3 regions of the Rothia sp. 27098_8_29 genome follow, and region 1 is predicted to be linked to each of the others. Evidence: predicted binding sites of a transcription regulator. Region 1 holds the regulator's gene; each other region holds the start of a gene.
What was found. Region 1 encodes LexA, which represses DNA repair genes until DNA is damaged. Its sites were predicted from a motif close to TCGAACANNTGTTCGA; they were not measured.
Positions count from the first base shown of each region.

Region 1 (10,303 bases):
TCTGCGGCTCAGAACGCTGAGCCACCAGCATACGGGTCGGAGCCGCCAAAGAATCGACCACAGCGGCGCCAACCACCTGAACCTCAAACGAGGGCGACACTTCACTCATCTTTCTCTACCTTCTTCTACGCTTTAGAATCCTTCGTCGGATGCGCATCCTCAGCAGCGTGCTCCGCTACTTCCTTCTTAGCATCCTCAGTATCCTCCGGCTCAGGAGCTTCCTCCACGCCTTCCTGCCACTCTTCTTCCTTATCATTCATATTCGAGGCTTCTGCCACCTCACGGCGAATATTAGTGCCGTCATTCAGCAGAATCAGAAGGCGGTTACCGTTCTTGAACTCCATGAGGAAGACATCCTCAAGCTCGACCTCAGCGGCACGCAACTGTAGGTACACCCAATCCTCGGTCTTGTGCGCATCCGCGATATCGCGAGTGACCAAGCTACCCTTCACAATCAGAGCAAAGTTCGGCACACCGTCACCCTTACGGATCACGCTCAGCGCACCGTTCGGTTCAATCTGAGCGAACTCAATGTCTTCCAGGTCGTAAATACCCTGCGCACGAAGGTCAGCAATCAGGCGCATCGGATCAAGAACCACATCTGCCTGCTGGAAGCTCTTAATATCGATATCACCATCCGTAATGACCGGCACGCGCTGCTCACGCACCGCCATATGCAGAAAACGAATCTTCGTGGTCGCCACGTTCAGCAGCTGAATCATGCACAGCGTAAACACCATGTAGATGACAAAGTAGAACAGGCTAATCTGCTCGCTGTACAACACGCCACCGAACACACCACCGATGACAAAGTTACCGATGGTATCAATCGGGGTCTGGTTCCCCGCCTGAGAACGGTGAGTCAGACGCAGGTACACCAAAAGAATGATCAGGCCAACGAAAATCTTTAGCAAACGATAAACGATCATCTCAACGGTCATAACAAAAATCTCCTAGAACTAAGCCCGGAAAATATCCGGCTCCAAATAAATGATGCGTGCCGCAGGAACAGCCTCGCGAATACGAACCTCAGCCGCGTCAATCTCATCAGCCACCGCACGACCAGTGTCAGCATCATGAATGCGAATCTTTGCCGCCACCAGAATCTCCTCAGGACCCAAGTGCACGGTCTTAATGTGGATAATGCGCTCGCTATCGCCATCCTCAATCGCCGCGCGAATCTTCGCCAAATCCTCCGGAGAAGCAGCCTCACCCAAAATCAGGGACTTCATCTCCACCGCAAGGAACACAGCAATAAAGACCAGCAGCACACCAATAGCCAGGGTACCGAACGCATCCCACAGACCATTACCGGTCAACAGAGTCAGACCCACACCAAAGAGCGCAAAAATCAGACCCAGCAGCGCACCCGCATCCTCCAGCAGAAGCACCGGAAGCTCCGGGTTCTTCGAAGTACGCAAGAAACGCATCCAGCTCTGCTTGCCCTTCAGATCACGCGACTCCTTCACCGCCACGCGGAACGAATTACCCTCCAGCAGAATCGAACCCACCAGAACAGCCACCGGAACCCACTGCCACTCAGTAATACCGTGCGGGTCATGCAGCTTCTCATAACCCTCATACAGAGCGAACAAGCCACCCAGGGCAAAGATAATAATCGAAACAATAAACGCGTAAATATAGCGGTTACGGCCATAACCAAACGGGTGCTCCTCATCAGCCTGCTTCTGCGAAGCGCGACCGCCCAAAAGAAGCAGAAGCTGATTACCCGAGTCAGCCACCGAGTGAATAGCCTCCGCCAACATCGACGAAGAACGAGTCAGCGCAAAAGCCAAAAACTTCAGCACCGCAATACCCAGGTTCGCACCCAGCGCAGCAATAATCGCGCCCGAACCCGAATGACCAGAAGGAGCAGACATATTTTCCCTTTCTCAGCCCTAAACTAAAACTCTAAAACCTATGAGGCTAAGGCGGCCCGCCGCTATGCCACAGCCGCGAACCGCCCAAAACCTAGAAAAATCTAGCGAGAAACGCCGCGCTGAGCCATCGCCGAAGCATACAGGCACACAGCAGCAGCCGTACCCACATTCAAAGACTCAGCCGAACCATAGACAGGAACAGCCACGCGCATAGTGGCGGCCGCCTTCTCTTCAGCGTTCAGACCCTGAGCTTCATTCCCGAAAAGCCACATGGTCGGCTTCGAAAGATCAAAATTACCCTTCACGCCGGACGGGGCACTCGCCTCCACACCGGCACGACGAGCCGCGGTGTACTCACTCAGCTCCTGCAGATTCACCGCACCATAGCCGTCAGCAGCTAGCACAGCAGTACCCTGAGACTTCACATCCTCCGCGAAATCCTCCAGCTGCACGCCCTGAATAATCGGCACATGGAACAGCGAACCCGCAGTAGAACGCACCGTCTTCGGGTTATACAAATCCACCGAACCCTTAGTCGTAATCACCAAGTCAGCACCGGCCGCATCAGCCACACGAAGAATAGTGCCCGCATTACCCGGATCCTGCACACGAGACAGCACAGCAATCAACTTCGGGTTCAACGCGCCCTCACCCCACAGTAACGAGAACGACGCATCCACCATAAAGGAAACCGCAATAATACCCTGCGGGCTCACCGAATCAGCCATCGCCTCCAGCACCTCATCGGTCACCACACGCATAAAGACGCGGCGACCCTCCTCCGGGGTGGGAGTGCCGTACACCTGCTCCAGCAGCTCGGCAATATCCTCATGACGGTCAAAAGCCGCCTCCGTAACGTAAACAGCATCCAGAATCGGCTTCTTCAGATGCGCCTTCAACGCCTCACGCACAGCCTGCGGGCCTTCCACCAGGAACTGGCCCTTCTTCGTGCGGGTAGCGCGGGTACGCAGCTTCGCAATATCGCGCACACGATCTGCCTGCGGATTGGACATCACAACGGGGGTACTAATACGTTCAAAAAAGTTCACCCTTAAAGGGTACAGGCAAAGGCACACCCAAAAAACGCAGAACAGCCACAAGCACAACCCCCAGATACGCAGAAAGCGGCCGCCCACACTCAAAAGTGCAGACGGCCGCTCACGACGCTTAAGCATCCTACCCCGAACCTAGATCTTCGAGGTAAGAACACAACCTAGGCTAATTAAGCCTTGGGAGCCGAGGTGTCCTCGGGCAGGTTGTTCTTAGCAATCTCAACCAGTGCGTTGAAGGCAGCGGGCTCGTTAACAGCCAGCTCAGCCAGCATACGGCGGTCAACCTCAACACCAGCAGCCTTCAGACCCTGGATGAAGCGGTTGTAGGTCAGGCCCTGTGCGCGGGAAGCAGCGTTAATACGCTGAATCCACAGGCGACGGAAGTCACCCTTCTTCTTACGACGGTGGTCGTAGCTGTAAACCAGCGAGTGAGTGACCTGCTCCTTAGCCTTACGGTACAGGCGAGAACGCTGACCGCGGTAGCCGGATGCACGATCGAGAATAGTACGGCGCTTCTTGTGCGCGTTAACCGCGCGCTTCACACGTGCCACGTGTGTCTCCTTCGTCTTATGTCCTGAACAGCTCACATATCACGCTGAACAGGAGCGAGTCTTTAATCAGTGCGCACCACTATCGGTGCGCCAGGTGCAGAGAGTAAGCGTTGCTTACTTACCCAGCATCTTCTTGACAACCTTTGCCTGGCCGCCGGTAACGATCTGGTCAGAAGCCAGACGACGGGTCAGACGAGAGGACTTGTGCTCCAGGTAGTGGCGACGGTTCGCCTGCTGGCGCTTAACCTTGCCGCTACCGGTGAGCTTGAAGCGCTTCTTAGCACCAGAGTGGGTCTTCTGCTTCGGCATAGCTGCCGTTCTCCTTACATTCATCCCCCGCCACAACGGCGGGGTAGCTTAGTGGGGTTGAGCGATAGACGCATCAGCCCCAAGGACCAAAGGTGAGGCACCCCTAACGAGGTGCCTCGGAACCGGCACCGGGTGAACCCGCAACACCCACCCAACGGTGGAGGCGCGTGCCCATCCTAAAGTGACGACCCGGTTCCCTACTCGGCGGAAGCCTGTGCCTTCAACTCGGCAGGCATAGCGTCTGCCAAAGAATTAGTTACGGGCTTCGCCTTGGTCGTGTCAATACGCTCGCGACCCTTGCGACCGCCGGCGCCCTGCTCACGGCGAGCCTCTGCCTTACCGCGAAGCGGAGCCAGAACCATCACCATGTTGCGGCCATCCTGACGGGGGCGAGACTCAACGGTGCTCACCTCAGCCAGCTCAGCCGCCAGACGCTCCAGCAGACGCACACCCATCTCGGGGCGCTGCTGCTCACGACCACGGAACTGAATCATTGCCTTGACCTTGTCACCACCGGAAAGGAAACGACGAGCGTGTCCAACCTTGGTTTCGTAGTCGTGGGTATCAATCTTCAGGCGGAAACGGATCTCCTTCAGAACGGCATTAGCCTGCTTCTTGCGGGATTCACGAGCCTTGATTGCGGCTTCGTACTTGTACTTACCGTAATCCATGAGCTTGCACACGGGCGGCTTCGCGTTCGGGGCAACCTCGACCAGGTCGAGTTCGGCGTCCTCAGCCAGACGCAGAGCGTCCTTCAGAGGGACAACGCCTACCTGCTCGCCACCGGGACCGACAAGACGGACCTCGGGAACGCGGATACGATCGTTAATGCGTGGTTCGCTAATGACTAGCTCCTGTGCTCTGTGGGTTTCCCCGTGAATACTATCCGTTGCGGGCACTAAAAAAGCCCCCGCAGTTACACAAGCGGAGGCACAAACCAGCGTACGCCGAAAGCGGCGGACGAACCCGTTCACCTCAAAACTCGCAAACAAACGCCTGCGGCGGTCAACCGGGTGGGAGGCATGCTCCACTTGCAAACTGCCTACAACCATACCGCAGAATACCCGACAGAAGCAAGGAAATAGACGCAAAACACCATAAAAATTGCGGAGACTCCCCCAGAAAGTCCACAGAAGCACCCACTCTTAAGGACGCATTTACCGAAACAAACGAAATATGAGATTCTAAGACTATGAGCACTGAAAACACGAACTTCCGCTTCACTGCGGAAGAAGAAACCCCCGTACACGGCCACACCGAACTCACCGAAGAGCAGGTCGAAGCCGTCAACGAACAGCTGCGCGACATCGCCGACGTACCCGCCATCGAAATCATCAGCTCCGCAGCCATCCACATGATGAGCGCCGCAGCCGTCAAGTGCGGCCTGGCGGCAGACGAAAACGCCGACGACCTCAAGGACCTCGACGAAGCACGCAAGCTCATCACCGCGCTGGCAGGCCTCGTCACCGCCGCAGCACCCGAAATCGGCTCCCAGCACGCAGCACCCCTGCGCGACGGCCTGCGCACCCTGCAGCTCGCCTTCCGCGAAGCATCCCCCTTCCCGGACGAGCCCGGCAAGGGCCCCGGCGAAAAGCTCACCGGCCCGGTCTACTAAACCGTACCCGGTCTATTCACAGCGAAGCCCCGTCTCCCTCACACTGAGGAAGATGGGGCTTCGTCATATATAAAGCCTGTGCGAGCCTGTGCGGATAAGAAATCTACGCGGGCTAGATAAGCGGACTAACGCGAACCGGCAGCTTTAGCGGGCGCCCAATGTATCAGGAACGGTAGCTTTAGCGGGAACCAGCCGCCTCAAGAGCCTGCTCAAAACTAAAGTTACCCACATACAGCGCCTTACCCAGCACCACGCCCTCCAAACCATAAGGCACCATGGAATGCAGCTTCTCAAGATCAGCCAGCGACGCCACACCACCGGACGCCACCACCCGGCAGGCAGTCTGAGCCAGCACCTCATCCAGCAGCTCCGCACCGGGACCAGCCAGGGAACCGTCCTTGCTCACATCCGTAACGATATAGCGGCGCACGCCCGCACTCTCCAGCCACGCCAGCGCCTCCGCCAGGTCAGGGCCCGACCAGTCGGTACCGCGAGCCACAGTCACCCAGCCCCGCTCAGGGTTATAGCGGGCATCGAGCCCAAGAGCCAGAAGATCAGAATCGGCATAACGAGCCAGAGTGCTTTCAAGCCAGGAAGAATCCGCCAGAGCCGCACTGGTCACGTTCACGCGATCCGGGTTCAGGCTCAGGGCGCGCTCCAGACTCTCAGCATTACGCACACCGCCGCTGACCTGAATACGAACCGGGGCAGAGCTCTGGGCATTCTCGGCACGGACGGCAGCAACCACCTCAGCCAGAACCTCAGTATTCGTGCCGCGACCAAACGCCAAATCAAGGTCAACCAGGTGAATCCAGCGAGCACCAGCCTTCACCCAGGTCAGAGCCGCCTCAACAGGGTCGAGGCGCTGTTCACCACCGGACAGGGTGCCGCCCACCGGGCGCACCGCGTAGCCTTCAGAAATATCAACAGCGGGCAGAAGTTCAAGAACGGGTGCAGACATTAGTTACCTCCCGCAGCAGTAGCGGAGTCGCCAGAAGACAGAGACTCAGAAGACAGGCGACCGGTCACCGCCAGGGACGCAACCCAGCGGCGCATAAACTCCGCCCCCAGCTCGCCAGAACCTACCGGGCAGAACTGCACCGCCGTCAGCGGACCGTTCTCAACCGCCGCGATATAGGCGGGCTCGGTGACAGTCCAAGTCACCGCCGGAGGGGCAATATATTCAATGCTCTGATCAAAAGCCCACTCAAAAACGCCGTGCTCAGATTTGAAGTGAGCCTCGCCCTCAAGATCCTTGAGCAGCGCACTATCGGCGGACGGGCGCAAAGTAGCAACACCGGGAGTTACCTCGCGGGTAGAAAGCTCCACGCCCTCGCCGGGCCACTCCCCCATGCCCTGCACCTGAACCTGCCCCATCTGCGGATGCTCCACCGTAATAGAGTCAAAGAGGCAGCTCAGTGCCGCACCGGCAACCAGCACCGGACGACCGCCGGCAACACGGCGGCCAATCACGCGCTCAGCGTCCTTAGCTTTCAGATCTTCATATGCCTCAAGAGAGCTCGCACCGCCGGTAACCACCATACCGTCAGCCTCACGCAGCTGATCAGGCACAGCAGTCACGATGACCTCCGCCCCCGCATCCTGAAGAAGCTTCACCAGGGCGCCACGAGTTCCGGGTTCACCCAAAACGGCAACCACAGGACGAGCGCTCTGCATGGTTTCAGTTTTGACGGGTGTGGATTCAGCGGGGACAGGCATCGATGCGCTCCTATTTCATAGGCTCAAGAATTCGGTTCAAGCGCTCTAGCTTGAGAGATAGAGGGCTCGGAGTCAAGACATCAGCCTCACGCAGAAGCCAACCACATACGGGTCCGTACTTAGCGCTGAGTCTGAGGAATTTCCAGACGCTGACCGGCATCAACAGAGGTGCTGGTCAACGAGTTCAACTCCATAATACGAACCACAGTATCACGGGTGTCACCCTGCGGATTCACCGCCTGAGCAATATCCCACAGGGTCTCTCCGTGCTTGACCACAACGACGGTTCGAGTCACCGAAGCGTTCTCCACAGAAGCAGAAGCCGCCGGGCCAAAGAAGCTAATAGCACCGAGCACAATCAGCGCCGCCAAGGTCAGCAGAGGCAGACCCTTCAGGAAACCGCGCACAGTGCCAAGACGACGAATAGAAGCGGGAACCGCGCGCAGAAGCTCGCCGCCCTTAGCCAGAAGAGCACTCTTCGCGCCAGGCGCCTGAGCCGCAGAAGATGTCTGAGCAGAAACGGCGGGGGTAGAAACGGCGGGAGCGTGGGCGGGCTGAGCCACCTGCGCAGGACGGGGTGCATGAGCCGCACGAGAAGAGCGAACAGACGGCGAAGACACAGGCACACGAGAACGCCCCTGCGCAGTGCGGGCAGGCGCGGTGCGGGCGGGGTGAAGTACCACCAAACCTGCCGGAAGGTGTGCAGAAGTGCCACGAGAAGCAATAGGTGCTGCAGTAGTCATTGTGGTTCCTTTCTCTCAGCTCGCCCCGGGGTTACCCCGCGGGTCTAGCAATGCCGAGCGATACCCGCTCGGAGGTCCTAGTTGAGTGATAACTATGGAGTGGTGATTGTTAGGCGATAACTATTGGGTAGCTATTCTCTAGTTAGGTCAGAGCGTCGGATGCACCGGGCTGCGCCGGGTTGCACCGGGTTGTCCCGGCTCCCCATCCCCTGCGCTCTCTCTTCACCAGATGCTCCCTAGAGCATCCGAGGTAGAACATGCGAAGAGAGAGGCAGAGGATTCGAATACATTCGAACACTCATTCACTCTCCTCCCCCGAAAGACTCCGGGTCGAATCTTCGAATATTTTTCGAACATCCACCCGTAAATCCTGAATTTCAGGAGAGATTCAAGAGTATATACGAACTCTTGTTCTAAAGTCTAGCAGAGATGTACTAAAAATTTCTTCGAGTTTCGAAGAAAAAATCTAGAATATTTGTTTGAGTTTTTCGGTGTAGTGTTCTACACTGGTGTCAAGAGACGTTCCACACGCTCCTGATGAGTCCTACTCACAGCAGGTTTCTGTACCCGCTACAGCTTGGTTCTGTATCGAATGCAGGTGCTACTGACTGAGTTTTACAGGGCGGAGACGCATACTCGTTGCCTTGCGTATCGCTCCGGTATCGCTCCGGCACGGATAGAATTCCTCCACCCCCTGACGAGATAAGACCCATTTCGGCAGAACCAAAAAATTTTTAGGACACCATCGGAAAACGTGTGAAGCACCCATCCGTGCCCCGACCCGAATACAAAGGCCGGAGTACAGACCGAAGGAAAAGAAATGGCAACAGCACCCCGTCCGGCGCTGACCGCGCGCCAGCAGAAGATTCTTGACGCGATCCGCACCGAGATTGAACAAAAGGGTTACCCGCCGTCCATGCGCCAGATTGGTGACATGGTGGGTCTTGCGTCCCTGTCCTCGGTCACCCACCAGCTCGGTCGCCTCGAGACCATGGGCTACATTCGCCGTGACCCCAAGCTCCCCCGCGCCATTGAGGTGCTGGATGAGAACGGCGTCGGCATCCACGGTAGCGCTTCCTCTTCCCTGCCCGAGCTGCCGAACTTCGAAGTCGGCGATGAAGACCTCGTACCCGTTCCCCTGGTTGGACGAATTGCAGCGGGCGGTCCCATTACTGCTGAGCAGTCCGTGGAGGATGTGCTCGCCCTGCCCCGTCAGCTGGTCGGTAACGGCAAGCTGTTCATGCTCAAGGTCAAGGGCGATTCCATGATTGACGCCGCAATCTGCGACGGCGACTGGGTGGTTGTCCGCGAGCAGCACACCGCAGACAATGGCGATATTGTTGCTGCGCTACTTGACGACGAGGCAACTGTGAAGGTGTTCCGTCAGGTCGACGGCCATACCTGGCTCATGCCGCGCAACTCCAACTACGAGCCGATTATGGGCGACCGCGCAACCGTCATGGGTAAGGTCGTCTCCGTGCTGCGTAGTCTCTAAAAGATGCAGTCTCTAGAGACATAACCGCTAGGCTTTTAGCTCTATATAAAAATCACCCCGGTGACACGTGAATGTTCACGTGTCACCAGGGTGATTTCTATATTTCCAAAGCGGAAGGTGCGGTGCAGCCAGGAATGGAATCCACCCGAGCTAACGCTCAATACTCGCCGAAAGACGAGCCAGCGCGCCAATTACGGCTGCCTTATTCTGGGTCGACCACATCGGCGGCATAGCCTTCATCAAGAAACCGCCGTAACGCTTGGTTGCTACACGAGAATCCAGCACAGCCACCACGCCGCGGTCAGACACCGAACGGATTAGGCGACCGGCGCCCTGCGCCATACGAATCGCCGCGTGGTGAGCAGAAACCGCCATAAAGCCGTTACCGCGGTGACGGTTCACTGCCTCCGTACGAGCCTGCGCAATCGGGTCATCCGGGCGGGGGAACGGGATGCGGTCCATCACCACCAGGCGGCAAGAGTCACCGGGAACGTCCACGCCCTGCCACAGGCTCATCGTGCCGAACAGGCACGAATCGACGTCCTCGCTGAACTCTTCCACCAGAGCCTTGAGCGAAGACTCGCCCTGCAGAAGAATGTTCAGGTCGCTGTGCTCACGCATGTATTCGGCGGCACGCTCGGCGGCACGCTTCGAGGAGAACAGGCCCAGGGCACCGCCTTCCGACGCCTCGCACAGCTCACGCAGACGCTCCAGCTGACCTTCATGCACACCGAATCCCGGAGGTTTCAAATCCCCGGCGACGTACATGATGCCCTGCTTGCGGTAGTCGAAAGGCGAACCTACGTCGATGCTCGTCCAGCGCGGCGCGCCCTCACCCTGCAGTCCCAGGGCACCGGCGGCAACGTCAAAAGAGTCACCCACTGTCAGGGTCGCACTCGTCAGAATCACGGTGCGGTCAGCGAACAGACCGTCACGTAG
Region 1 is NZ_JAPWAI010000004.1:13,849-24,151, forward strand. It holds gene O3649_RS06720 ((deoxy)nucleoside triphosphate pyrophosphohydrolase) at 1-109, opposite strand, end outside; gene O3649_RS06725 (DUF421 domain-containing protein) at 126-941, opposite strand; gene O3649_RS06730 (cation diffusion facilitator family transporter) at 960-1,880, opposite strand; gene O3649_RS06735 (TrmH family RNA methyltransferase) at 1,982-2,893, opposite strand; gene rplT (50S ribosomal protein L20) at 3,103-3,483, opposite strand; gene rpmI (50S ribosomal protein L35) at 3,598-3,792, opposite strand; gene infC (translation initiation factor IF-3) at 3,990-4,691, opposite strand; gene O3649_RS06755 (DUF1844 domain-containing protein) at 4,985-5,407, shown strand; gene O3649_RS06760 (HisA/HisF-related TIM barrel protein) at 5,586-6,368, opposite strand; gene O3649_RS06765 (hypothetical protein) at 6,368-7,126, opposite strand; gene O3649_RS06770 (LysM peptidoglycan-binding domain-containing protein) at 7,246-7,869, opposite strand; gene lexA (transcriptional repressor LexA) at 8,690-9,364, shown strand; gene O3649_RS06780 (ATP-dependent DNA helicase) at 9,515-10,303, opposite strand, start outside.

Region 2 (10,303 bases), on a different contig from region 1:
GTGACCGGGGCGCGGACGGGTCAGCGCAGCATTACGCGCACGACCCTCAATCAGCTTCGGATCCACCGGGTCGGAGCTCATCACGTCAGTCCACTTGGGCCACTCGGTGTTCGCAATCTCAATCGCGACCGGGCCGCCCTGAGTCAGGCCGTGACGCACACCGCCCAGGATGCGCACGCGGTCCTCCTCGAACTTCATGCGGGCACCGCGGCCGTAGCCGAGGCGGCGACGAGCCAGGGCGTCACGCACCATGTCGCTGGTGAGTTCCACACCGGCGGGTACGCCCTCAATAATGCCGACGAGCGCCTCGCCGTGGGATTCTCCGGCAGTGAGCCAACGCAGGGCCATAGGTTAACCTCTTTTCATCGCACCCGCACCGCAGCGCAGGAGGAAGGAATAATAATTCTTCACGTGTATAAATAGTGTATAAAATGCCCGTTTACTGAGCGAGTGAAAGCACGCTTTTTTCACGAAACGGAAGCACGAGGCGCAAGATCAACCGCCGCGCACATCGCATTGATTAGACCCAGCAGTTCGGCGGGCTGCAGTTCACGGCCGGTAAACAGCAGAACCTGCTCCACCGCCTGATACAGCAGCATCTCCAGGCCAGAAACCACCGTGCCGCCGTTCGCCTCCCAGGCGCTCGCCAGCACCGAAGGCCACGGGTTATACGCAACATCGAGCAGTACCGGCCGGTGCGTTGCGGAGGCGCCCTTCAGCCCGCTCAGCTGGCTCGCCCATTCATCCGCCGCATGCGCCGGAAGCGTAGAAATCACCGGGTGATGACCGCGCTCCGCAAGATTCTGCGGCAGCTCAGCCAGGGAAACCTGCTCCAGCTGAACGCCCAGGCGGTCCGCCGCCTCCTGCACGCTACCGAGCTTATGCAGGGAACGGGCGTACACGCTCACACGGGAATACCCCAGCTGATGCAGAGCGGTCAGGGCGGAAATAGCGGTCGCTCCCCCACCCACAATCGCGGCAGAATCCTTGAGCGGCTGCGGCTCCAAACCGGCGTGGCGCAGCGCGTTCACAATGCCGATCACATCCGTGTTATCACCCAGCACCTTCTCACCGCGCGGATACACCGTGTTCACCGCACCGGTCACGCGGGCAGTCTCACTCAGCTCATCGCAATACTTGATGACGGCGGTCTTCAACGGCATCGTCACCGACAGACCCGCAATATACGGGGCGTCCTCCGTACCGTCCGGGTGGCGCACACCGTGCATAATCGCCGGCAAATCATCGGGCAGAGTATCGCGGCGATTATAACCCAAATTCTGCTCACCCAAAAAGTCATACGCGGCACGATGCAGTGCAGGCGACAGCGAATGCGCAATCGGGTGCCCCAGCACGTAGGCGCGGCGAAGATACGGGGCCTCACGGTACGGTTCAGTCTTCATCGATAGATACTCTTTCGCTCTCAACGCTTGGGGCTTGCGGACACGCACGCCACGAACCCGCGGTCATAGGCGCACTCTACCCATTTTAAGGGACAAACCAATATTCGGGTACAGCAAAGGCGGGCACCTCCCCCACTCTCGTGGAGGCGGTACCCGCCTCAGCAAGGAACCTTCAGTCCAAAGCTACCGAATCATAGCTACCGGCTAAACCGATTAGCTACAACGGTTCGGGTGCTTAGAACACCACTGGTTGTACTCTTCAACATAACGCTGGTGCTCAGCGTAAGTACGGGAGTACTTAGTCTCACCGGAGTCCAGGTCCACAGTCACCCAGTAGTAGTACGGGTTTTTCTCAGGAGCCGCGGCAGCCTTAATCGAAGCCAGCTGCGGGGAACCAATCGGACCCTTCGGAAGACCCTTATTCGCATAAGTGTTGTACTTATTGCTCTTATCGGCCTTCTGCTCTTCAGTCAGGTGGTACGAGCGGACACCCAGACCGTAAGTCACGGTCGCATCCGACTGAATCAGACCCGAGGTCTCACCATCGGGGTTGTTCAGGCGGTTCTCAATGATGCCTGCAACCGCCACGTAGTCCTTCGGCTGAGCCTCAAGCTCCACGATGGAGGCGATGGTCAGCACCTCGAAGGTCTTCTGGTCGCCGCTCACGCCGGCTTCCTTCAGGTCAGCCTTGGTCTTATCAACCATGGTCTGAATGACCTTCTTGATGTCGGTGTCCTTCGGGAAGCGGTACTCACCCGGGTGCAGCCAACCCTCAATCGAGGGGAAGTTGCTCGGCACACCGTACTGGGTGTAGTTGCTGACCGCGTCCTCAACCTGCTTGCGGGTGAACGCGCCATCGGAGCCAGAAACAATCAGGTCGATGGTTTCGCTCACGCGCTTACCCTGCGGAATCGCCAGGTACAGTACGTTGCTGTTCGCCTCGATAATGGTCGTAATCGCGCTCGAGCTGCTCATGTGCTGCTGCAGTTCGTAGGTGCCAGGCTGCAGGTACTTGCCCTTGCTCTCCTTGGTGTACACCTCAACAAACTTATCAGCATCAGCAACCACGCCCGCTGCCTCAAGCTCCTGCGCCACCTGCGCGGTGGACTGGCCAGAACGAATCGTGAACGTCACGGTCGTACCATTGCCGCCACCCGAGTAGTCACGAGTCTTGAACGGGTCGTAGCGGGTAATCAAGGCACCCGAAATGATGACCAGAGCCACCACAAACAAGGAAATAGCGCTCAGCATGATGGCGCGGCGGCGGCGCTTACGCGCACGCAACGTAGCCACCGACACGATTTCCTGTTCCATCGTGATGCCGGTGATGCCCTTACGTTCATCCTCGGCTGTCGGCCTAAAGAGGTCGAGCCCGCTCTCTTCGGGCTGTTTATTCTGTTCGGTCACTGAAGGTTCTCCGTTTCGTTGACGGCACCGACCGTGGTCCCTTCTGACTCGGACGGTCGGTTTTCTTCGTGGGCCGGATCGCTCACCTTGTACCCGGCTACGGACTGCCCCGCCTTGAGGGCATCCAGACTGTACTGCAAAATGTTCACAGCCGCCACCTGGTCAACCATAGTCTTGAAATCTCGGCTGGAAACCCCAGCCTCGTGCAGTGCACGGTGAGCGCTCACGGTGGTGAGTCGCTCATCCACCAGCCAAATGTTAATGTGTGTTTTCTCTTCGGCATCCAGCTCGGAGCGCAGAGCCTGCGCGTACTCCCGAGCCATTTCCGTGGAGGGAGAATCCCCACCACGCATGGTCTTCGGAAGCCCGACGAAAACCTCCACCACCTCGTTCACCTCAATCAGCTTACGCAAAACACGGCGGTCAGAGTTCTTCTTCGCGTCGCGGCGTAGCGTCTTGAGCGGGGTGGCGAGAATACCGTCGGGGTCGCTGAGGGCGGTGCCGACGCGGGCGTTACCCACATCGACACCCATCCGCACTCCGCGCTGGAATTCTGCCATGTTTAGGCCTGAGCCTGTGCGATAGCGTCGCGGACAGCGTCCAGTGCAACACCAATCTTGGATGCGTCCTGGCCACCACCCTGAGCGACATCGTCCTTACCGCCGCCACCGCCGCCGAGAACACCGGCAGCGACGCGGACCAGAGCGCCAGCCTTCACGCCAGCCTCACGAGCACCCTCGTTGGTTGCCACCAGGACGACGGGGCGGCCATTAGCCACACCCACCACTGCGACAACAGCAGCCTCGGAGCCAAAGCGCGAACGCAGATCCAGAGCCAGCTCACGAACGCCGTTAGCGTCCAGTTCGCCAGCGTCATGCGCCAGAACGCGAACAGAACCGATGGTCTGTGCGTTCTCCAGCAGCTTGCCAGCCTCAGCCTGCAGCTTCTCGCGGCGCAGCTGAGCCAGTTCCTTCTCAGCAGCCTTCAGCTTAGCGAGAGTCTGGTTAATCTTCTCCGGCAGATCAGCGGAAGACTGAACCTTCATCAGGCCGGTCAGCTGGTTCACCAGGGTACGCTCAGCAGCCAGGTGGTTGAAGGAATCCAGACCCACCAGAGCCTCAACACGGCGGTTACCGGAGCCAACAGAGCTCTCGGTCAGCAGCGACAGCGAACCAATCTCAGCGGACGAACCAACGTGGGTACCACCACACAGCTCGCGGGAGAACTCGCCGCCGATTTCAACAACACGCACCACATCGCCGTACTTCTCACCGAAGAGGCTCATAGCGCCCAGAGCCTTAGCCTCAGCCAGCGGCATCTCACGAGTAATCACCTCGTGGTTATCGCGGATCGCGAGGTTAGCAACCTCTTCAACCTCACGCTTAGCGGACTCGGACAGACCCTCGCCCCACGCGAAGTCGAAGCGCAGGTAGCCTTCCTTGTTGAAAGAGCCACGCTGAGTAGCCTCGTTGCCGAGCACCTGGTGCAGGGCAGCGTGAATGATGTGGGTACCGGAGTGTGCCTTCTCACCGTCGCGGCGGCGCTGAACGTCAACCTGTGCCACAACATCGGCACCGACGTGAACCTCGCCCTCACGCACAACGGCGCGGTGAACGCTCAGGCCCTTCACGGGCTGCTGAACGTCCTGAACGTCAATGACGAAGCCGTTGCCGGTAATGACACCGGTATCAGCTGCCTGGCCACCAGCCTCCGCGTAGAACGGGGTCTCGTCCAGAACAACCTCAATCTTGTCGCCAGCCTTAGCGGCGGGAACAGACACGCCGTCCACCAGAATCGCGCGCAGCTTAGTCTCAGTACGCAGCTCGGTGTAACCGGTGAAGATGGAGCCACGCTCGTCCACGAGCTTACGCAGCTCAGACAGGTCAGCAAACGCACCCTTCTTCGCCTTAGCATCAGCCTGCGCACGGTGACGCTGCTCAGCCATCAGCTCACGGAAAGCCTTCTCGTCAACCTTCACGCCAGCCTCAGCAGCCATCTCCAGGGTCAGGTCAATCGGGAAGCCGTAGGTGTCGTGCAGAGCAAACGCCTCAGCACCAGAAACAGCGTTGGAGCCGTCCTTCTTAGCGGCAGCAACAGCCTCTTCCAGACGCTCAGTACCGGTCTCAATGGTGTGCAGGAACGCCTTCTCCTCAGCGTACGCAATACGGGAAATACGCTCGAAGTCGTCAGCAACGTACGGGAAAGCACCCTTCATCGCATCACGCGAAGCCGGGAACAGTACGGGCAGGCAGGGCTCAGTAACGCCCAGCAGACGCATCGCACGGATAGCACGGCGCATCAGACGGCGCAGAATGTAGCCGCGACCCTCGTTGGAGGGGGTCACGCCGTCAGCAATCAGCATCAGCGAGGAACGGATGTGGTCAGCCACCACGCGCATACGCACGTCGTCCTCGTAGCCCTCGTCCTCAGCGGACTCAGAGCCGTGGTACTTCTTACCGGACAGCTTAGAAGCAGCGTCCAGAACGGGGCGAACCTGGTCGGTCTCGTAGAAGTTCTCAACACCCTGCAGCAGCATGGCAAGACGCTCAACGCCCAGACCGGTATCGATGTTCTTCTTCGGCAGATCACCCAGAATCTCGAAGTCATCCTTACCGATACCCTCGCCACGCTGGTACTGCATGAACACAAGGTTCCAAATCTCAATGTAACGGTCGTCGTCAGCCGCCGGGCCGCCTTCCTTACCGTACGCGGGGCCACGGTCGTAGAAGATCTCCGAGTCAGGGCCTGCGGGGCCGGGCTGACCGGTGGACCAGTAGTTTTCCTTCATACCCATACGCTGAATACGCTCAGCCGGGAAGCCCACCTTGTTGTGCCAAATGTCGAAGGCCTCATCGTCACCCTCATAAATGGTGACCCACAGGCGCTCCGGATCCAGGCCGAAACCGCCCTTATCCTGAGGGGTGGTCAGCAGCTCGTAAGCAAACGGAATCGCCTGCTCCTTGAAGTAATCACCGAACGAGAAGTTACCAGCCATCTGGAAGAAGGTACCGTGACGCGCAGTCTTACCGACCTCTTCAATATCCAGGGTGCGGATGCACTTCTGCACGCTGGTCGCGCGGGAGAACGGAGGGGTCTCACGGCCCAGGAAGTAGGGAATGAACGGCACCATACCGGCGATGGTGAACATAGCGCCGGGCTCGTTCGAAATCAGCGATGCCGAAGGCACCACAGTATGGCCGCGGGAAGCGAAGAAATCGATCCAGCGCTTAGAAATCTCCTGTGAGAGCATCTCGTTCCTTAGAGTAATCTGTGCGAAATTCTAAATTAGTCTACTGACCTATGGTGCCTGTCCGAGAGCAAAATGGCTAATCGAGCCAGTCTCGTACCGTGGTTAACGGACAAAAGCACCACCTTTAAAAACCTAGTTGAAGAAGCCGTCGCCGAGCTGACGGTCACGCGCAATACGCTGCTCACGCGCTCGCTTCTGAGCCTCTTCCAAGGAGGCAATCTCAGCCTCCACCTCAATGAGTTCACGCTCAGCCAGGCGGCGGTTCGTGGATTCAATCTCAGCCGAGCTCATCTGGCGGTCCCAGGTGTCCAGGGAGCCAGGACGCAGATCCTGCTTCTGGCGCTCCACCTTAGCGTTGAGCTCCATCTCCTTCTCCTGCATGCCTTCACGCACGCGGGCGGCGAACTCAACAGCACGCAACGCATACGGCTGCAGGGGCTTGCCAATCGGCGAATCGAAGAACTTTCCCATCTGAGACTCCGGGTTGAGGGCAAGCTCACCGTGCTCACGCATGAGCAGGGCGCTGCCGGGGGTACGCTGAGCAGGTTCGGAGGCGGCACGCCTGGAAGCGAAGTAACCAACCGCCGCGCCGGCGCCGAGCAGAAGAGCTGAACGAAGCAGACCCATTAGTTCTCACCGCCTGCAGAGTAAGAGGACTGTGCCGAACCGTACTGACCGCCAGTGCTACCAGTGTTGGCGGTGCCGTGTGCATCGCCGGACTTACCGCCGCGGAACGCCTGACGCACACCGTACGAGAAGGACGCAACCTTAATCAGCGGCTGACCCACAGTCGAAGTCACCAGCGAGGACAGCGCAGAAACGTTCGCGGACGCATCCGAAACATTCGAAGTGATGTCGTCAACCTTCTCCAGCTGCTCATTGGTGGTCACCACAGTACGGGTCACCTCTTCAATGAGAGGGCCGGTGCTCTGGTTCAGCGAACGAATCGTCACGATAAGCTCATCAAACACCTTGGTCAGGCGAATAATGGGTAGCGCAAGCAGAGCCACCAGAATCGCAAAAACTCCTGCTGCAATCAGGCCCGCAATATCTCCGCCGGTCATCTATAACCCCATTCCGCTCAATGCATGATGCTTATCAATAGTCGTACAAGGCTGGACGCCACCGTGGCGCGCAGCCGGATCGTGCATACAGTTCAGGACTATATACACAGCTCAATCCCCTATTTTAGTCGAAAAATCCTTCAAGCGCCCCCTAAACTCTCATGAAACTCCCAGCGACGGAAGATTCACAGGTTCTGCAGCGCCACAGCCCTGTAGTGTATAAGCCCCAAAAACCCACGCGTTAAACGGGAACAACCCGCCCCCACCGAACGGTGCAGGACGGGTTGCTTCTCGAAAAATCGAGATTATGCCAGACGCGAGTAGTACTCAACGACCAGCTGCTCGTCGCAGATCACGGGGATCTCTTCGCGCTTGGGCTTGCGCTCAAGCTTTGCGTGCAGCTTCTCGATCTCAACGTTCAGGTATGCGGGAACCTCGGGCAGAACTGCCTGGTTCTCACCTGCAGCCGCAGCCTGGAAGGGGGTGGTCTTCTCAGCCTTGGGGTGAACGTGGATCAGCTGGCCGGGCTTGACGTGGAACGAGGGGCGGTCCACGCGAACGCCGTCAACCATGATGTGACGGTGAACAACCATCTGACGTGCCTGTGCAATGGTGCGGGCGAAGCCTGCACGCAGAACCAGAGCGTCGAGGCGGGTCTCGAGCAGCTCGACCATGTTCTTACCGGTCTGGCCCTCGGTACGCTTTGCCTCGAGGTATGCGCGGCGCATCTGTGCCTCGCGGATGTTGTACTGAGCGCGCAGACGCTGCTTTTCCTTCAGCTGGGTAGCGTAGTTGGAGTCAGCCTTCTTGCGGGCACGGCCGTGCTGGCCGGGGCCGTAAGGACGACGCTCGAGGTACTTTTCTGCCTTCGGGGTCAGTGCAATGCCCAGGGCACGGGACTGACGCACGGTACGGCGGGTGCGGTTGTGCTTAGCCACAATCTACCTTTCTATGTGAGGCTCCTGCACCCTCACGGGTGGGGCCTCGGTCTGTTGAATACTGGCCTCCTCGGTTGACCCCGCCGGAATCCGTACGCGACCGGTTCGGTCGTTGCTGTACGGCGGTGGGGCGGAGAGCTCGGGGCAGAGTACCCCGCAGCTACATTACTGACGCTCGCACGAATGCGGGCATAGTAATTGCCAGACCCGTCAAGCTTACCGGATACACCCGGGCTTTACCAGCCTTTTGGGAAATCTTTGGTTCAAATCACTGTGCGTGTGGGTTTTCGACACTTACCCACACGACCCCACAGGAATTATTTATGCCAGTCAGAGCTATTTAGGTGCGACTTCCCCGAAAAATTGCGGCGCTAAGATGTTGGATTGTAATCATTTCGTTATTTTTAACCTGTGTCTTTATGGGAATAGCTTGAATCAGACCCCCATATCGCCTAGACTAGAAACCATAACAAGCTTGGCGTCCGCCCTTCCGGGAAGGCCGACAGCCAAGACGTCTATCACAACTCAAAACTCTGACGCGGTGCGCAGTACTACCGAGGTACTACGCACCGCTTTCTGTTTGCGCTCAGCCCTATACGGTTGCTTGCTCTATACGGCTACCTGCCTGCCGAGGCGCGCCACTCCCCCGGTGGTCAGCACTCAAAGTAGTAGACGGCTCGATGGGAGCCACGTAAACTAACGGGTCGTATCCTGCACCGGAGCCGCATCCAAAATACGGCGGATACGCTCACGACGCTCCGTCAACGTACGCTCAAAACCGTGCTGCGTCGGCTCGTAGTAGACCGTACCGCGCAGAGTATCCGGCAGGTACTGCTGCGCCGCCACATGCCCCGGCTCATCATGCGCATACACATACCCCACACCGTGACCAAACTGCTTAGCCCCCGCATAATGACCATCACGCAAATGCACCGGAACCTGACCCGAAGCACCCGAACGCACATCCGCAATCGCACGGTTAATCGCGTTATACGCCGCATTCGACTTCGGCGCGAGCGCACAATAAATCACCGCCTGCGACAGGATAATACGCGCCTCCGGCATGCCCACCAGCGCCACCGACTGCGCCGCAGCCGTCGCCACCTGCAGAGCCTGCGGATCAGCCAGACCAATATCCTCACTCGCCAAAATCATGATGCGCCGAGCCACAAAACGTGGATCCTCGCCGCCCTCCAACATGCGCGCCAAATAGTGCACCGCGGCGTCCGCATCAGAGCCGCGCATGGACTTAATGAACGCACTCACCACGTCATAATGCTGATCGCCCGAACGGTCGTAACGGATCGCGGCGCGGTCCACCGCCTCCGTAGCATGCGCCAGGGTGATGCGCACGGGCGCGGTAGGTTCGGGGTCCTTCTCCCCCGCTTCCCCCGCCTGATTTGCCGAATTTGCCGGGTCTGTCGAATTTACCGAGTCTGCCGAATCTTCGGCGGAGGCGGCAGGTTCTGCCGAAGCCTGTTCGGCTTCGCTAAACGCAATCGCAGCCGCCGCCTCCAGCGAGGTCAGGGAGCGGCGAGCGTCGCCTCCAGAAACCGCCGCGAGGTGGGCGCGCGCATCCTCATCAATGACCGCCGCACCGTCAAAACCGCGCGGGTCAGCCAATGCACGGTCAATCAGCCGCTCAATATCGGACTGCTCCAGCGAATGAACCCGCAACAGTAGCGAGCGCGAAAGCAACGGCGAAATAATGCTGAACGACGGGTTCTCCGTCGTAGCCGCCACCAGAATCACCCAGCGGTTCTCCACGCCGGGCAGAAGTGCATCCTGCTGAGCCTTTGTAAAACGGTGAATCTCATCGAGGAAGAGCACGGTGGTCGTGCCGTACATGTCACGGTCGAGTAGCGCCTGATCCATGACCGCGCGCACATCCTTCACGCCCGCAGTAATCGCCGAAAGCTCCACGAACTTACGACCCGGCGCGCGCGCAATCACATGTGCCAGGGTGGTCTTACCCGTACCCGGAGGGCCGTACAAAATCACCGAGGACGGGCCAGCCGGGCCGGCGTTTTCCCCTGCCAACACGCGCAGAGGCGCACCCGGAGTCAGCAGATGCTCCTGGCCGAGAACCTCATCAATCGTGCGCGGACGCATACGCACCGCCAACGGCGCACGAGACGCCGAACGGGAAGAGTGTGCACGCGGCGTCGAGGCGCGCGAGGAGGCGGGCTCCTCAGCGGGCGCACCAATCAGGCTCACGCGGTCCCCGTCATCGGGCAACTC
Region 2 is NZ_JAPWAI010000001.1:794,165-804,467, reverse strand. It holds gene aroC (chorismate synthase) at 1-348, opposite strand, end outside; gene O3649_RS03135 (shikimate dehydrogenase) at 468-1,403, opposite strand; gene mltG (endolytic transglycosylase MltG) at 1,617-2,810, opposite strand; gene ruvX (Holliday junction resolvase RuvX) at 2,807-3,370, opposite strand; gene alaS (alanine--tRNA ligase) at 3,373-6,060, opposite strand; gene O3649_RS03115 (hypothetical protein) at 6,193-6,687, opposite strand; gene O3649_RS03110 (DUF948 domain-containing protein) at 6,687-7,124, opposite strand; gene rpsD (30S ribosomal protein S4) at 7,430-8,062, opposite strand; gene O3649_RS03100 (replication-associated recombination protein A) at 8,759-10,303, opposite strand, start outside.
Region 2: the regulator LexA is predicted to act here: its motif matches at 1,496-1,511, upstream of O3649_RS03135 (shikimate dehydrogenase).

Region 3 (10,303 bases), on a different contig from region 1:
AGACCAAGATTGAGAAGGTTGCGACCAAGGTCTACGGCGCGGACGGCATCTCCATTGCTCCCGCTGCCGCTAAGCAGCTGAAGCGTTTCGCTGAGCTGGGCTACTCGCACCTGCCCGTGGTTATCGCGAAGACCCACTTGTCCATCTCTTCGGATGCAACCCTGAAGGGCGCACCGACCGGCTGGACCCTGCCCGTGCGCGAGGTTCGCCTGGCTGCAGGTGCTGGCTACGTTTACGCTATCTGCGGTACCATGCGCACCATGCCGGGCCTGAGCAAGAGCCCCGCAGCTGAGCGCATCGGCTTTGACGAGAATGGCGTGATGGTCGGCCTGTCCTAAAGCTTGTTCTAAAGCGGCTGTTCCAGCTGATTTATAGCTAGTGGAGGCGGCGCTCCTTCCCCACAGCGGGGGAGGGGCGCCGCCTTTGCTTGTGGCCCTATGGTGCTTTTGTGGAGTGCTCTGCCCCCAGATACATGGAAGCATGAGGGGCGAATATGAGGTGTGCAACGCTTGAGGGCGGGGGAGCTCTTGAAAACAGAGTGAAACCAGACTGCAACCAAGCTGAAACCTGGCTACAACCAGACTGCAACCAGGGGGAGTGAAGGATCCTGAAACCCCTGGTGGAGGGGTCTTTCAACCTTTCATTGAGGCTTCTAGGGCGCCTGTTTTGAGGGTGAAATTGGTACGTGCTGGTTAATAATTGGGCTCTATTTGTGCTTGAAGGTCAGGTTTTATTAAACAATCTATAGAGGTTGATTTTTTAGTGACACACTGTCTTGCATTTTGTGAAAATACGGCATTGACTAGGTATTTTGCTTTTTGAAAGGGGTTTTAATGGGTGCACTCAGTGAACCTGAAAGTGGGGCTGATGTTATTGTTTTGTAATAAAACCTCTACTTTAGGGGGTACCTACAGGGGTAAAACAGACCAATTGATTTTGCCCTCGCGCGAATAATTGTGCAGATTTTGAACGGTGAGCAGTACATTTTTTCCTGCTCATGAAGTTGCAAGTACTTGAAGATACTTTCACCTTAACCCTCTACTTCCGCAGAATACCGGGCTAAAACTGGGTATTGAACCTTTGGGATTGCCGAGTGTGGAGCTTAAGTTAAAGGTGCACCGAAGTGCCAAAAGAGGGAAATTCTAAAATTATTTTGGGTGAAATAAGTCACGCTAAAACTCGAAAAAAATGAAATTGGTACGTATGGATACCCTAAAAAACACCTGTTTTTATTACAGAATGATTACAATGAGGTGCGGGTCACTAAATCCGGCTCTCCGTACCAAATTGGGTGGTAAAACAGCCCCCAAAAAGTTCGCTACTATTGAGTCATCAAGTAATCGTGAGATTTCCAAAGTCCTCGGGTTGCTTGTGTTTGAGTGAGTGATAGATACCCCTGGGTGTCATGAGAAGCGACTGTGTATCGATGCGCAGTCGCTTCTCTGTTTAACTTTTGAATTTCAGTGGAACCTCAGCCGGGCGGGATCCAGCCGGAACCTAATCCGCGCTGAACCCAATCCGTACCGAGCATGCTCCAGAATCTGTTCCCTGTGCATCCCGCACATGTATCCCGCGCGTTCAACGCCGAATGCGCTGATAGGGGAGCGAACCGCATAGGCGCATGCTGTGCGGTCACAACCCCCTACACTGGAACTATGACTACTTACCCCGAACCCACCCTCATCTTTGAGAACCCTGAACTGACCGTCCGTGCGTTCAGCGTCTCCGAGATGGACAATAGCGTCTACCTCATCACCATGCGCGCCACCGGCGAGCAGGTGCTCATCGACCCTGCAGACGATGCAGAAGAACTCTACGCATTCACTCTTGACGCGCTCCTGAACGACTGCCCGCAGCTTGAACTGGCAGACGGCGAAGAACGCCGCGTGCGCGTCATGGAGAAGGAAGAGGACTTCAACTCCATCAGGCCCCGCGCTATTGGTCTGACCGGCATTCTGGTTACTCACGGCCACTGGGACCACATCCGCGCTATTAAGGAGCTCGACCACCTCACCGGTGCCGTGACCTCCGCGGGTGCAGCTGACGCTGCTGAGATTAAGGAACTGGAAGACTACACCGTCGAAGAGGAGCTGACTGGCGGCGAAAGCTTCGACTTCTACCTCTCTGATACCGTCATCCGCGCCCTGCACGTGCCCGGCCACACCCCCGGATCCATCGTCTACACCCTCGAAACCACCTGGGAAGACGGCACCCCCGCAACCCTGCTGTTCACCGGCGACGCTCTCTTCCCCGGCGGCGTGGGCAAGACCGACTCCCCGCAACAGTTCGGCGAGCTCTTCTCCAACGTGCTCGAAAAGCTCTTCGGCGGCTTCGAAGACGACGCCATCGTGCTGCCCGGCCACGGCCGCTCCACCACCCTCGGTGACGAGCGCCCCCACCTGGAAGACTGGGGCACCCGCGGCTGGTAAACCGCGCCTGACAGTCCACCTCATATAAGTACTGCACCCTCATGCCTTCACCCGCCGCATAATCCCGCTGGTGAAAGGCGTGAGGGTGTAGAATTTAAGTTCGAAGATAAGACGAAAGGATTTTCGATGACACCCCGCCCGGCACACGGTAGCACCGCACTCAAAGCGAACGATCTGACTAGCATCCGGGTTCAGGGTGCCCGCGAAAACAACCTCAAGAACGTAGACCTCACCATTCCGCGTGATGCGATGGTCGTCTTCACCGGCCTCTCCGGCTCCGGTAAGTCCTCCCTCGCCTTCGACACCATCTTTGCGGAAGGTCAGCGCCGCTACGTCGAGTCGCTGTCCTCCTACGCGCGTATGTTCCTCGGACAGGTCGACAAGCCCGACGTAGACTTCATCGAGGGCCTCTCCCCGGCGGTGTCTATCGACCAGAAGTCCACCTCCAAGAACCCGCGCTCAACCGTCGGTACCATCACCGAAATCTACGACTACATGCGTCTGCTCTGGGCGCGCATCGGCCACCCGCACTGCCCCGAATGCGGCGAAGAAATCACCCAGCAGACCCCGCAGCAGATTGTGGATATTCTGCAGGAGTACCCCGAACGCACCCGCCTGCAGATCCTCGCACCCGTCGTCAGCGCACGTAAGGGCGAGTTCGTAGACCTCTTCAAGGATCTGCTCACCCAGGGGTACTCGCGTGCCCGTGTGGACGGCGAAACCGTGCAGCTCTCCGACCCGCCCAAGCTCGCCAAGCAGTACAAGCACACCATCGAGGTGGTCGTCGACCGCATCGTCATTAAGGACGGTATCCATCAGCGCCTGACCGATTCCATCGAAACCGCGCTCAAGCTCGCCGACGGCCGCGTGCTCATCGACTTCGTGGACCGCGAGCAGGACGACCCCGAACGCACCCGCTCCTTCAGTGAAAACCTCGCCTGCCCCAATAATCACCCGCTGCAGATCGACACCATCGAGCCGCGCGCCTTCTCCTTCAACTCGCCGTTCGGCGCATGTAGCGCCTGCGACGGCATCGGCTCTCGCCTGGAAGTAGACACCGAACTGCTCGTACCCAATCCCGACCTGACCCTCGGCGAGGGCGCTATCGCTCCCTGGTCGCAGGGCAAAGCAACCACCGAATACTGGCTACGCCTGCTCGCAGGCCTGGGGGAGGAGCTCGGCTTCGACCTGAACACCCCCTTCAAGGACCTGCCCGCCAAGACCCGCGCCGCCATCCTGGATGGCAAAGACTACAAGGTTGAGGTCTCCTACCGCAACCGATTCGGCCGCGAACGCCGCTACACCTCCGGATTCGAAGGCGTGAAGGCGTACATCAAGCGCAAGCACGAAGAAACCGAATCGGACTTCGCCCGCGACCGCTACGAACAGTACATGCGCCAGGTCGCCTGCCCCTCCTGCGGTGGCGCGCGCCTGAACCCGACCATCCTCGGCGTGAAGGTCGGCGGCAAGTCCATCGCAGACATCACCGACCTGTCCCTGGCTGACGCGCTCGCCTTCGTGCGCGGCCTGCAGCTCAGCGCCCGCGAAGCCAAGATTGGTGAGCAGGTCCTCAAAGAAATTGACGCGCGCCTGCAATTCTTGCTGGACGTGGGCCTGGACTACCTGACCCTTTCACGCTCCGCCGGTACGCTCTCCGGCGGTGAGGCGCAGCGCATCCGCCTCGCAACCCAGATTGGTTCCGGCCTGGTCGGCGTGCTCTACGTGCTCGACGAGCCCTCCATCGGTCTGCACCAGCGCGATAACCGCCGCCTCATCGAAACCCTCACCAAGCTGCGCGACATGGGCAACACGCTTATCGTGGTTGAGCACGACGAAGACACCATGCGCGAAGCCGACTGGATCGTGGATGTGGGACCCGGCGCCGGCGAGCACGGCGGCGAAATCGTGCACTCCGGCAGCTTTGAGGAGCTGCTGAAGAACACCAAGTCCATTACCGGCGACTACATGGCTGGCCGCCGCAGCATTGAGGTGCCCGCCTCCCGCCGACCCGTGGACAAGGAACGCCAGCTGACCGTGCGCGGCGCCCGCGAAAACAACCTCAAGAACGTGACCGTCTCCTTCCCGCTGGGCGTGTTCACCGCGGTGACCGGCGTGTCCGGCTCGGGTAAATCCACCCTCGTCAACGACATTCTATACACCTCCCTGGCGAACAAGCTCAACGGCGCCAAGCAGGTACCCGGCCGCCACAAGAGCATCGACGGCCTGGAACACCTGGACAAGGTCATTCACGTGGACCAGTCGCCCATCGGTCGTACCCCGCGTTCGAACCCCGCCACCTACACCGGCGTGTTCGACCACATCCGCAAGCTGTTCGCAGAGACCAGCGAAGCGAAAATGCGCGGCTACACCCCCGGCCGATTCTCCTTCAACGTCAAGGGCGGCCGCTGCGAGGACTGCTCCGGCGACGGCACCCTGAAGATTGAAATGAACTTCCTGCCGGACGTGTACGTGCCCTGCGAAACCTGCCACGGCAAGCGCTACAACCGCGAAACCCTCGAAGTGCACTACAAGGGCAAGACCATTGCCGACGTACTCGAAATGCCCGTGGAAGAAGCCGCAGAGTTCTTCGCCGCATTCACCCCGATTGCGCGCCACCTGAACACCCTCGTGGACGTGGGCCTGGGCTACATTCGCCTGGGCCAGCCCGCAACAACCCTCTCCGGCGGTGAAGCGCAGCGCGTGAAGCTCGCAACCGAACTACAGAAGCGCTCCAACGGCCGCTCCATCTACGTGCTGGACGAGCCGACCACCGGCCTGCACTTTGAAGACATCCGCAAGCTGCTCGCCGTACTGCAATCGCTGGTTGACAAGGGAAATAGCGTCATCACCATCGAGCACAACCTGGACGTGGTCAAGTGCGCCGACTGGATTATCGACATGGGCCCCGAAGGCGGTAGCGGCGGCGGCACCGTGATTGCTGAAGGAACCCCGGAACAGTTGGCTCAGGTGAAGGGCTCACACACCGGCGCGTTCCTTGCCGAGATCCTGAGCTAGCCGAGATTCTGAACTAGTCAAAAACTTGCCCTAGAGGAAACCTACGTGACTGATACTCAAGGAACCGAACCCACGCGGGGAGCTAAGGCAACCCGTGGCACTGTGAACCGGGGAGCCGTGAACCGTGGTGCTGTGACCACCGTGGACCGTGCGCGGCACATCCTGCACACCCAGCTTGAGGCGGACTTCTGCCAGGCGCCCGGCTCGATTAGTCGCGCCCTTCAAGAGCTACGCGACTACCCGGAAGCCGAGAGCCTGCCGCTACTCGCCACCGTGCAGCCGCCCTCCGAGAAGATGGGCGCCGCACGCCGCCGCAACGACGACATATGGGAGTTGCGCGTCGCCAACTACGCGAGCGTAGGCATTCTCTGCGCCAAGCACCCGCGCGTACTCGAAAAGGCCATCGACTACATGCTCGGCGACCAGTCGAACTGGCTCGGCGATTACGCGCAGCTGCGCCAGCTCAACGAACTGCTCACCCCCTACACCCAGCAGGTTAGCGGCACGAGCATCTACTATACGCCCGGCCGCGCCCTGCTGAACTCGGTCGTACCCGAGGGCGTGAAGGCGCAGGAGGTCAAGTGCGCCGTGCCCGGTGTGGGCATGATGCGCCGCGTCGACCCCGCCGAGCTGAAGGCGGCACTGCTTGCCGAAATTACCGGCGAGCGCACTATTCGCAGGGAGGCGAACGCCTCCGCGGGGGCGCTTGAGGTTGCCCCGGAGGATACGGAAGCGCGCGTAACCCGCCTGCGCGTGGACCTGCTGAGCGAAGAGCAGATTGAGTCGTTCCGCGGGGATAAGCGTTACTCAAACGCCCTGGGCTTTAGCGTGACCCGCCCGGATGTGCTGGTGCTCGCCGCATACCCGGTGGATGAGAACGCATCTAAGGCACCTGATGCACCCGCGGCGGGGGAGAGCCCCGCAAATGCCGACCCGGTAGCCATGGTTGGCCTGAGCGACGATTCGCCGATTATGCGCCAGATTGGCATTGACGTGCTGCCCGCCTTCCGCGGCGCGGGTATTGCGAGCGCCCTGGTGCGAGATGCCGCACGCCTGACCCTGGCGGAGGGTTACCTGCCGTTCTACGGTACGAGCCCGTCGCACATGCTGTCGCAGCGGGTTGCGATGAACGCGGGGCTGGTGCCGACCTGGTGGGAGTACGTGTCCACCAGCCTGAACGACCTGCCCCTGGACTAGAATTGCCCGCGCTGGGTATAACGGACAATAGGTACGCAGCATATGCGCGAAAGCCCCCGAGATCAGAGTCTCGGGGGCTTTTTGCTGCTGAGTTTCGCGTGTTAGCCGCGCGGGGTTCAGCGTGCCGGGATTTTTGCGGAGTTCAGCGTCTAGAGTCGCCGCATAAGGAACAACGTCTAGAGCCTTACCAGTTACAGCTCCGCGCCGTTGCTGGCAATCACCTCGCGGTACCAGTGAAAGGACTTCTTACGGTAGCGCGCCAGGGTGCCGGTGCCGTCGTCGTTGCGGTCCACGTAGATGAACCCGTAGCGCTTGGACATCTGCGCGGTGGAGGCGCTAATCATGTCGATGCATCCCCAGGTGGTGTAGCCGAGCACGTTCACGCCGTCCTCAATCGCCTCGCGTACCGCGTGCAGGTGCTGGCGCAGGTAGTCGATGCGGTAGTCGTCCTCCACGGTGAGCTCACCGTTCACCTCGACCAGCTCGTCGCGTGCGCCCAGGCCGTTCTCCACGATGAACAGCGGCTTCTGCCAGCGGTCCCAGTACTGGTTGAGGACCATGCGCAGGCCGGTCGGGTCGATCTGCCAGCCCCATTCGCTGGCGGGCAGGGTCGGGTTTGTTACGCCGCCGATGATGTTGCCTTCGCCGCGCTCGCCGCGTGCCGGGTCGCCGGACGCGCAGGTGGACATGTAGTAGCTGAAGGACACAAAGTCTACGGTGTTCTTCAGGTCCTCGCGGTCCTGCTCGGTGATGTTCAGCTCCACGCCCTTCTCACGCAGGGCACGCAGGAAGTAGCCGGGGTAGGCGCCGCGCACGTGCACGTCACCGAACGCGAAGTTCGCCTGCTCCGCCTGCATGGCGGCGAGCACGTCCGCGGGGTCGGGGGTGAGCGGGTAGGTGGGCATGGCAAGAATCATGCAGCCGACCTGGGCGCCCGGTGCCAGTTCGCGTGCCGCAGCGGTGGCGCGTGCGGAGGCGACCAGCTCATGGTGCATTGCCTGGTAGAGGTCGGCGTCGCTGAGCTGATCCGCCGGGGTGTTAATACCGCCGGACATGAACGGCAGGTGCAGCATCGAGTTGATTTCGTTGAAGGTCAGCCAGTACTTCACGCGCTTGCCGTAGCGGGCGAATACAGTGCGGGCGTAGCGTTCGTAGAAGCCGATGAGTTCGCGGCTGGTCCAGCCGTTGTACTGTTCGACCAGGTGCAGCGGGGTTTCGTAGTGGCTGAGGGTGATGAGCGGTTCCATGCCGTGCTTTTCGAGCTCGTCGAGCACGCGGTCGTAGAAGGCGAGGCCCGCCTCGTTCGGGGTTTCTTCGTCGCCGCGGGGGAAGATACGCGACCAGGCGATGGAGAAGCGGAAGACCTTGAAACCCATCTCTGCGAGCAGGGCGATGTCTTCGCGGTAGCGGTGGTAGAAGTCGATGCCCTCCAGCTTGAGGTTGTCCTCGGTGGGTTCCGCGGTGCGCGGGTGCAGGCCGCCGGCGGGCAGCACATCCTGCAGGCTGGGGCCCTTGCCGTCTTCGTTCCAGGCACCCTCGAACTGGTTGGCGGCGGTGGCGCCTCCGAAGAGGAACCCGGCGGGGAATGCGCCGAGCGGCTGCGGCTCGGTCAGCGCCGGGTTGGTGCGCTGTTCAGTGCTGACGCGGGGTAGCGCGGTGGTTTGGGCGGTGATGTGCTGGTCCTGATGCACGGCATTCTCCAAGGTGTTTTGGGTCTTTCTTCTACCCTAGCGGAGGGGGAGGGGGATTACTAGGTTTTAGCTACCCGGGTGGGCGTTTTCGCATTGTGGGGAGACGTAGGAGCTGTGGCGGGCGTAACCGTAAAATAGGAACGTGCAGATTATTCGAGAGACCGGCCCCGAATCCGGCGATATCCTCATCCACCACGACCAGACGGTGCAGATGCTCCGCGAGGTGGCAACCGGCAAGCGTGAAGCCACCTTGCGCATGTATCAGCCGAACCCGACGGTCGCGTTCGGCCGCCGTGACGAACTGAACCCCGGCTTCGCGGAGGCCTCCGCGGCGTGTACCGAGCACGGTTTCGAGGTGCTGGTGCGCAAGGTCGGCGGGCATGCCGCCGCCTACCATCAGGGGTGCCTGGTCGTGGACCATTTTCAGCCCGCCTCCGACGCCCGCAGCGGCAACACCCTACGCTACGAACTGTTCGGTTCCATGTACGCGCAGGCACTTCGCGAGGTTGGCGTGGATGCGCGCATGGGCGAGATCCCGGGGGAGTACTGCCCCGGCGAGTATTCGGTGCACGCGCAGCTTCCCGCCTCCGCAGGTGGTGGCCGCATTAAACTGGTCGGCACCGCCCAGCGTGTGGTGACCGGCGGCTGGTGGTTCAGCACCGGCATCGTGGTCTCCGACTCTGCCCCGCTGCGGGCGGTCACCGCGGATGTGTACCGTGCCCTCGGCATGGACCTCGACCCCGCCACGGTTGGCGCGGCGCAGGACGCGAACCCCGCCCTGCTCATGGAAGACCTGGAAGACGCCATCGTTGAGGTGTACGCCCAAAACGGTTTTCACTAGGTTGTTTTATTTCTGACTTTTATCCGTAACTTATTCGATATATCCCCACCTGAAGCGAAGGAGCATCCATGCGTTGGGCGCAGATTAAAGACTCGAAGGGCAGCCGCGCGGTCTGCTTCTTCGAAGAGACCGTGTACGAGCTTCCGGCGAAGCTCAGCCCGCTACTGAATTTCTACAGCCGGTTCCGCCTGAACTTTGGCGACCCGAAGAACGCCGTGGCGATCCTGAAGGAGAACGGCGCGACCGTCATGGGTCACGGCGAGGAGCTGTGGAACTCCCTACCGTTTATTCGCCCGCTGGATAAGCCCGGCAAGATTGTGTGCGCCGGCCTGAACTACCGCGACCATGCCGCGGAAATGAACCTTGAGGTGCCTGAGCATCCGGCGCTGTTCGCGAAGTTCCCGAACGCGCTGATTGGCCCCGGCGAGCAGATCCGCATGCCCGCCGCCGACGGCACCGGCAGCACGAAGGTCGACTGGGAGGTTGAGCTGTGCCTGGTCGTGGGCGCTCGCCTGCGTAATGCCACGGAGGAGCAGGCACTTGAGGCTCTGATGGGGTACACGGTCATGAATGATGTGTCGGTGCGTGACTGGCAGGGTCGTTCTTCGGAGTGGTTCCAGGGTAAGAACTGGGATGCGATGACTCCGTTTGGTCCGGTGATTGTGAGCCCCGATGAGGTTGACCCGGTTGCCGGCCTGGAGCTGGTCTGTGAGGTGGATGGTGTGGTGCGTCAGCGCGGCACGACGGCGGATATGGTGTTCACTCCGGCGCAGCTGCTGTCCTATATTTCGCGGTTTATGACCCTGGAGCCGGGCGACCTGGTGGCGACGGGTACCCCGGCTGGGGTTGGTTTGTCGCTGCATCCGCGTCAGTGGTTGAAGCCGGGTCAGACGGTGCGCACCCGCATCGAGGGTATTGGCGAACTGGTGAATGTCTGCTCGGAGGCGGGTGCGCTGTAGCTATTCGGTAGCTCTGTGAGTAACCGCTATTGAACCCACCTGAACCCACGGAGGCGGGTGCGGCACCTGCTATTGGGTGCACCGCAAGGCACCCACAAATGAATATCTATGCACCCCGCATGTATTTTTGAGGCGCATGCGGGGTGTTTCTATGCTTTCTAAAGCTCCCGG
Region 3 is NZ_JAPWAI010000001.1:730,923-741,225, forward strand. It holds gene O3649_RS02880 (formate--tetrahydrofolate ligase) at 1-338, shown strand, start outside; gene O3649_RS02885 (MBL fold metallo-hydrolase) at 1,656-2,429, shown strand; gene uvrA (excinuclease ABC subunit UvrA) at 2,556-5,444, shown strand; gene O3649_RS02895 (GNAT family N-acetyltransferase) at 5,490-6,641, shown strand; gene O3649_RS02900 (glycoside hydrolase family 1 protein) at 6,833-8,332, opposite strand; gene O3649_RS02905 (biotin/lipoate A/B protein ligase family protein) at 8,475-9,173, shown strand; gene O3649_RS02910 (fumarylacetoacetate hydrolase family protein) at 9,242-10,132, shown strand.
Region 3: the regulator LexA is predicted to act here: its motif matches at 2,518-2,533, upstream of uvrA (excinuclease ABC subunit UvrA).